DNA from 3 places in the Cupriavidus sp. TMH.W2 genome. Region 3 is predicted to be linked to each of the others. Evidence: predicted binding sites of a transcription regulator. Region 3 holds the regulator's gene; each other region holds the start of a gene.

Region 1 (2,266 bases), 1.3 Mb from region 3:
CGGTGCGCATCACGTCCATCGGGTGGGCGCTGGCGGGCACCCATTCCAGTGCGGCCTTGACGTTGGCGGGCAGGCCGCGCAGGCTCTTGAGCTTGGCCTTGTAGGCGGCCAGTTCGGATTTGGTCGGCAGCTTGCCGTGCACCAGCAGGTGGGCGATTTCCTCGAACTCGCAGGTCTCGGCGATGTCGAGGATGTCGTAGCCGCGGTAGTGCAGGTCATTGCCGGTGCGGCCGACGGTGCACAGCGCGGTATTGCCGGCGGTCACGCCCGACAGGGCGACGGATTTCTTGGGCTTGGGCGTGACGAGCGGTTGCGCTTCGGACATCTGGGTCTCCTTGATGTGATGCCTGGTATTGCCTGTCTGTTGTCGTGCAAACGGCCGGGACATAGCCCGGCCGCGCGTGATTCTTGCTTACTTGCCCTTGCCTTGTGCGAAGAGCGCGTCAAGCTTCTGCTCGAAGTCATAGTAGCCGATGCTCTCGTAGAGCTCGACGCGGGTCTGCATGGTATCGACCACGTTCTTTTGCGTGCCGTCGCGGCGGATGGCCGCGTAGACATTTTCCGCCGCCTTGTTCATGGCGCGGAAGGCCGACAGCGGGTACAGCACCATCGACACGCCGGCGCCGCCGAGTTCCTCGGTGGTGAACAGCGGGGTCGAGCCGAATTCGGTGATGTTGGCCAGCACCGGCACCTTCACCGCAGCGACGAACTTGCGGTACATGGCCAGGTCGGTCATGGCTTCCGGGAAGATGGCGTCGGCGCCGGCTTCCACGCACGCCACCGCGCGCTCGATGGCCTGGTCCAGGCCTTCCACGGCAAGCGCGTCGGTGCGGGCCATGATGACGAAATTCTCGTCGGTGCGGGCGTCGACGGCGGCCTTGATGCGGTCGACCATTTCACCCTGGCTGACGATTTCCTTGTTGGGACGGTGGCCGCAGCGCTTGGCGCCGACCTGGTCCTCGATGTGCATGGCTGCCGCGCCGAACTTGATCAGCGACTTGGTGGTGCGGGCCACGTTGAAGGCCGAGGCGCCGAAGCCGGTGTCGACGTCCACCAGCAGCGGCGTGTCGCACACGTCGGTGATGCGGCGGACATCAGTCAGCACGTCGTCCAGGTTCGAGATGCCCAGGTCCGGCAGGCCCAGCGAGCCGGCCGCAACGCCGCCGCCCGACAGGTAAATGGCCCGGTAGCCGGCACGCTTGGCCAGCAGGGCATGGTTGGCGTTGATGGTGCCGACCACCTGCAGCGGATGCTCGTCGGCAAGCGCCTGGCGGAAACGGGCGCCAGCGGAGCGGGCGAGGTCGGAAGCGGAGTAGGTCATGGCGTATGCGTTGGTGAACAGGACGATCCTGATACTGCAAGGGGTGTGCCAAGCCTCTTGGCGGGTGCCAGAAAAACCCGCTAACCCTTGTCAGCACTGGGTTGAGGGGCAGGGCGGCTGGCCTCGCCACTTGTTTCATGTAGTGCTTTCAGCGCAATTGAATTTCAATCTCACAAATTTGGATTTCAAAGTTGAAATCCGGCGCTGCGTGACGGACAATGTGCCAGCACTGTACGCCTGTTCGTTCCGGGTTTCACCACGCTTTCTTCCTGCATTGCACCATGGCTCCTCCCGTTTCCACGCAAGGCCGCCCGCGCATCTGGGCCATCGGCATCAGCCGCCTGGCGCGCGCCTTTGCCGACCTGATCCCGGCCTACGCCGACCGGGCTGAATTCCGCATTGTCGGCAAGGGTTTCGAGGCCGCCGCCAGCGCTGTGTCGCGCGAGGTGCGCGAGGGCCGGCTCGACGTGGTGGTGGCGGGCGGCTCCAACGGCGCCTATCTGCGCCAGCACGTTGACGTGCCGGTGGTGCTGGTCAAGGTCACCGGCTTTGACGTGATGAGTGCGCTGGCCACGGCGCGGCGCATTTCACCGCGGGTGGCGCTGGTCACGCACGCGTCGACCTATGCCGAGGTGGATGAATTCGTGCGCGCGTTTTCGCTGTCGGTTCCGGCCTATACCTATCTGACGGAGGACGATGCCGTTGCGCGCGTGAAGGCGCTCAAGCAGGAGGGCATCCAGGTAGTGGTCGGCCCCGGCCTGGTGACGGACCTGGCCGACCGCTATGGCCTGACCGGCGTGTTCCTGTACTCCGGCAACTCGGTGCGCATGGCGCTGGAAGACGCGATCGAGGCCGCGCGCCTGCGCCGCATCGAGGCCACCCGGCGCGACTACGTCAATACCATCCTGGCGCATCTGAACGAAGGCGTCGCGGCGGTGGACGCGG
Region 2 (2,266 bases), on a different replicon from region 3:
GTTCAGGAAGTACTCCAGCTTGTGGATCACCACCAGGAACACCAGCGACGCCACCGCGATCGGCAGCGACACCGACAGCGATGCGACCACGATGGCCGTGTTCGAGATCAGGTTGCCCAGCACCGGCAGCAGCCCCGCCACGAAGGTGATCACCAGCAGCGTCTTGGTCAGCGGCAGGTGCATGCCGAACAGCGGCAGCACCAGCAGCAGGTAGATCGCAGTCAGCACCGTGTTGATGGTCGAGATCTGGATCTGTGCGAAGATGAACTGCGAGAACGCCTGCTGCAGCGTGCGCGCGCGCGCCACCAGCGCCGCGGCCAGCGGCCGGCGGTTGGGACGCGCCACCGCGCGGTACAGCGCCACCATGGCGCCGATCACCAGCCCGATCAGGATATGCACCAGCGTGCGCAGCACTTCGGCGCCCAGCTTCTGCGCCATCGCGGCATGCTCGCGCAGCGTCTCGATCAGCGTGTTGGCCAGTTCGTCCACGCCATTGGGCAGCGCATCGCTGAGCCACCGCGGCAGCTGGCCGTGCGAGCGGTCGATGATGTCCGCCACACGGTTGAGCAGCCCGTCCAGGGTGCCCTCGCCGCTGACAAAGCGCACCAGCAGCCAGCCCGCCAGCGTCAGCCCCAGCAGGATCACCGCCGACAGGATGGCCACGGCCAGCGCGTCGTGGCGCTGGTTCAGGCGCTTCAGGCGCGGCGCCAGCACGTCCACCAGCGAGTACAGCAGCAGCCCGGACAGCAGCGCCGCCACCAGGTTGGCGTGCAGCACGGTCAGGAGCGCGAGGGCGGTCAGCAGGTAGGCGACGGTGCCGACGCTGTACCACGCGGCCGGCAGCAAGCGCGGGGTGGTGGTCGGGTCGGGGTCTTTCATCGGGGTCTCCGGCATGCAATTTGCTGAAAATTATTCTGGATTCTCGCCGATCCAGATGTTGCGCCTGAGTCAGGCCGCGCGCGCTGTCGCAATGTCTTCGCAATGTTGGCATAACGCCACACGCAAAGGGTGTCTATATTAGGGGGAATCGTGCCCGGCGCACCGCTGTCGTCGTCTGGCCCCAAGCCCAGGAACGGAACGCATGGCCTACTCCCATACTATCGGCACCCGGCGCCACGTCTTCGCCGACCTCCGCACGCTGCTGGCGCGCGCCAGCCCGGCGCGCTCCGGCGACGCCCTGGCTGGCGTTGCCGCGGCCAGCGAGCAGGAGCGGATGGCAGCGCGGCTGGCGCTGGCCGAGGTGCCGCTGGCCCGGTTCCTCAATGAAGCGCTGGTGCCGTACGAGGACGACGAGGTCACGCGCCTGATCCTCGACCGCCACGATGCCGCCGCCTTCGCCGCCATCGGCGCCACCACCGTGGGCGACCTGCGCAACTGGCTGCTGCGGCATGAGACCGACAGCGCGATGCTGGCGCGGGTGGCGCCTGGCATCACCCCGGAGATGGCCGCGGCGGTCAGCAAGCTGATGCGCAACCAGGACCTGGTGGCGGTGGCGCGCAAGTGCCAGGTGGTCACGCGCTTTCGCAGCACGGTGGGGCTGCCGGGCCGGCTCTCGGTGCGGCTGCAGCCCAACCACCCGACCGACGATCCCAAGGGCATCGCCGCATCGATCATCGACGGCCTGCTCTATGGCTGCGGCGATGCCACCATCGGCGTCAATCCGGCCTCGGACAACCTGGGCGCCATCGTCTCGCTGCTGCGCATGATCGACGAGCTGCGCAGCCGCTTCGACATCCCCACGCAATCCTGCGTGCTGACCCATGTCACCAACACCCTGCGCGCGATCGGGCAGGGCGCGCCGGTGGACCTGGTGTTCCAGTCCGTGGCCGGCAGCGAGCGCGCCAACGCGGCCTTCGGCATCAGCCTGTCGCTGCTGGCCGAGGCCCACGACGCCGCCCAGGCGCTGGCGCGCGGCACCGTGGGCGACAACCTGATGTACTTCGAGACCGGGCAGGGCAGCGCGCTGTCGGCCAATGCCCACCACGGCGTCGACCAGCAGACCATGGAGGCGCGGGCCTATGGCGTGGCGCGCGCGTTCTCGCCGCTGCTGGTCAATACGGTGGTGGGCTTTATCGGGCCCGAGTACCTGTACGATGGTAAGCAGATCATCCGCGCCGGTCTGGAAGACCACTTCTGCGGCAAGCTGATGGGCGTGCCGATGGGCTGCGACGTCTGCTACACCAACCATGCCGAGGCCGACCAGGACGACATGGACACGCTGCTGACGCTGTTCGGCGTGGCCGGCATCAACTTCATCATGGGCGTG
Region 3 (2,266 bases):
TCAACGTCGAAGAGAACATCCGCGCGGTGCTGGAACTGCAGCTGGACAAGGGCAAGCCGCTGGCCAAGGCCGAGATCGAGCGCCGCCTGGATGCGCTGCTCGACGACCTGCAGATCGCGCACCTGCGCAACAACCCGGCGCTGTCGCTGTCGGGCGGCGAGCGCCGCCGCGTGGAAATTGCGCGCGCGCTGGCGTCGTCGCCGCGCTTTATCCTGCTGGACGAGCCCTTCGCCGGCGTGGATCCGATCGCCGTGGGCGAAATCCAGCGCATCGTCAGCTTCCTCAAGGCGCGCAACATCGGCGTGCTGATCACCGACCATAACGTGCGCGAGACGCTCGGCATCTGCGACCACGCCTACATCATCAGTGAAGGCGCGGTGCTGGCCGCAGGCCAGCCCGAGGACATCATCGCCAATGACGCCGTGCGGCGCGTCTACCTGGGCGAGAACTTCCGCATGTGACATGACGGCCTGCCCCTGGCGGGCAGGCATTCCGGCGGGGCGCGCGCGGACGCGCCACAGCCAGCGGCGATCACGACCCATCAGCGATAGCAATTTCCGTTCCAACATCGGAAAGATGCGCATAAAATAGGTCGCATGAAACCGTCGCTACAGCTCCGCCTCTCCCAGCACCTGGCGCTCACCCCACAGCTGCAACAGTCGATCCGGCTGCTGCAGCTTTCCACGCTGGAACTGCAGCAGGAAGTCGAACAGGCCCTGACGGAAAACCCCCTGCTCGAGCGTGAGAACGACTGGATCGAGAGCCCGCTGCGCGTGGCCGCCGATGGCTCGGTCAACGTCCAGAGCGCACCCGCGCCCGCCCCCGCCGAACCGCAGGGCAATGGCGACGCCCGCGCCGACGGCGCGGGTGACGACGACAGCTTTGGCGATAACAACAGCGGCGACGACTACGGCAGCAGTGACTGGAGCCTGGACGACTTCGCCCGCCGCCCGCAAGGCGACGAGGACGAAAAGACGCCGATGCAGCTGCGCGAGGCCGAGCCCACGCTGCGCGAATACCTGATGGAGCAGCTGACGCCGCTGAAGATCTCGGCGCGCGACAAGGGCCTGGCCATCTTCCTGATCGAGTCGCTCGACGACGATGGCTACCTGAGCGCCTCGCTTGAAGAGATCTGCGCGGAGTTGCCCGAAGAACTCGAATTCGAGCTCGACGAAGTCCATGCGATCCTGACGCTCTTGCAGAGCTTCGACCCGCCGGGCGTGGGCGCGCGCAATGCCGCCGAGTGCCTGGTGCTGCAATTGCGCCGCCTGACCCACCCGCAGCGCGACCTGGCGCTGAATATCGTCACCAATCACCTGGAGTTGCTTGCAGTACGCGACTACACGCGGCTGAAGAAGGCGCTGCAGGTCGATGAAGTGGCGCTGAAGGCCGCGCACGACCTGATCCGATCCCTGGCGCCCTACCCGGGCCATGCCTACAGCCGCCCGGAAGCCGATTTCGTGGTGCCGGACGTGTTCGTGCGCAAGAGCGGCGGCGGCTGGATCGCGCAGCTGAACCCGGATGTGATGCCGAGGCTGCGCATCAACGATATGTATGCACAAATCCTGCGTGGCGCAAAAGGGGAAACCGGCACCGCGGGGTTGCAGCAGAAACTGCAGGAGGCACGCTGGCTGATCAAGAACATCCAGCAAAGGTTCGATACGATCCTGCGTGTCTCGCAAGCCATTGTCGAGCGTCAAAAGAACTTTTTCACCCACGGTGAAATCGCCATGCGCCCCTTGGTTTTGCGGGAGATTGCCGATACACTGGGATTACACGAGTCAACCATCTCCCGGGTGACGACCAATAAATACATGGCAACGCCGATGGGTACTTTCGAACTGAAGTACTTCTTCGGCAGCCACGTGTCCACCGAAACCGGTGGCGCGGCTTCATCAACGGCCATCCGCGCCTTGATCAAGCAACTGATAGGAGCCGAAGACCCGAGGAATCCCCTTTCCGACAGTCGCATCGCCGAACTGCTGGGTGAGCAAGGCTTCGTTGTCGCACGACGCACCGTTGCCAAGTATCGCGAGGCCCTGAAGATCCCCGCAGTCAATCTCCGCAAGTCTTTGTAGCCGAGCCCACCGCCTGCCTGGTGAGGCTCTTTCAGAAGGAGAAGCGCTATGAACTTCAAGATCAGTGGACACCACCTGGACATCACGCCCCCTCTGCGTGAGTACGTGGAAACGAAGCTGGAGCGAATCGTCAGGCATTTCGATCAGGTCATTGGCGTTAGCGTGCTGCTCTCTGTCGACAATCACAA

The links. Region 3 encodes sigma-54, which starts transcription at its own class of promoters, with help from an activator protein. Its sites were predicted from a motif close to TGGCANGNAANCTGCTTT; they were not measured.
Region 1: the regulator sigma-54 is predicted to act here: its motif matches at 1,355-1,372, upstream of prpB (methylisocitrate lyase).
Region 2: the regulator sigma-54 is predicted to act here: its motif matches at 889-906, upstream of ACREYQ_RS18030 (ethanolamine ammonia-lyase subunit EutB).

Annotation. Positions count from the first base shown of each region.
Region 1 is NZ_CP193792.1:1,697,073-1,699,338, forward strand. Features, by position in the region: gene prpC (bifunctional 2-methylcitrate synthase/citrate synthase) at 1-325, opposite strand, end outside; gene prpB (methylisocitrate lyase) at 413-1,321, opposite strand; gene prpR (propionate catabolism operon regulatory protein PrpR) at 1,603-2,266, shown strand, end outside.
Region 2 is NZ_CP193793.1:91,464-93,729, forward strand. Features, by position in the region: gene ACREYQ_RS18025 (AI-2E family transporter) at 1-879, opposite strand, end outside; gene ACREYQ_RS18030 (ethanolamine ammonia-lyase subunit EutB) at 1,082-2,266, shown strand, end outside.
Region 3 is NZ_CP193792.1:424,143-426,408, reverse strand. Features, by position in the region: gene lptB (LPS export ABC transporter ATP-binding protein) at 1-461, shown strand, start outside; gene ACREYQ_RS02020 (RNA polymerase factor sigma-54) at 597-2,078, shown strand; gene hpf (ribosome hibernation-promoting factor, HPF/YfiA family) at 2,127-2,266, shown strand, end outside.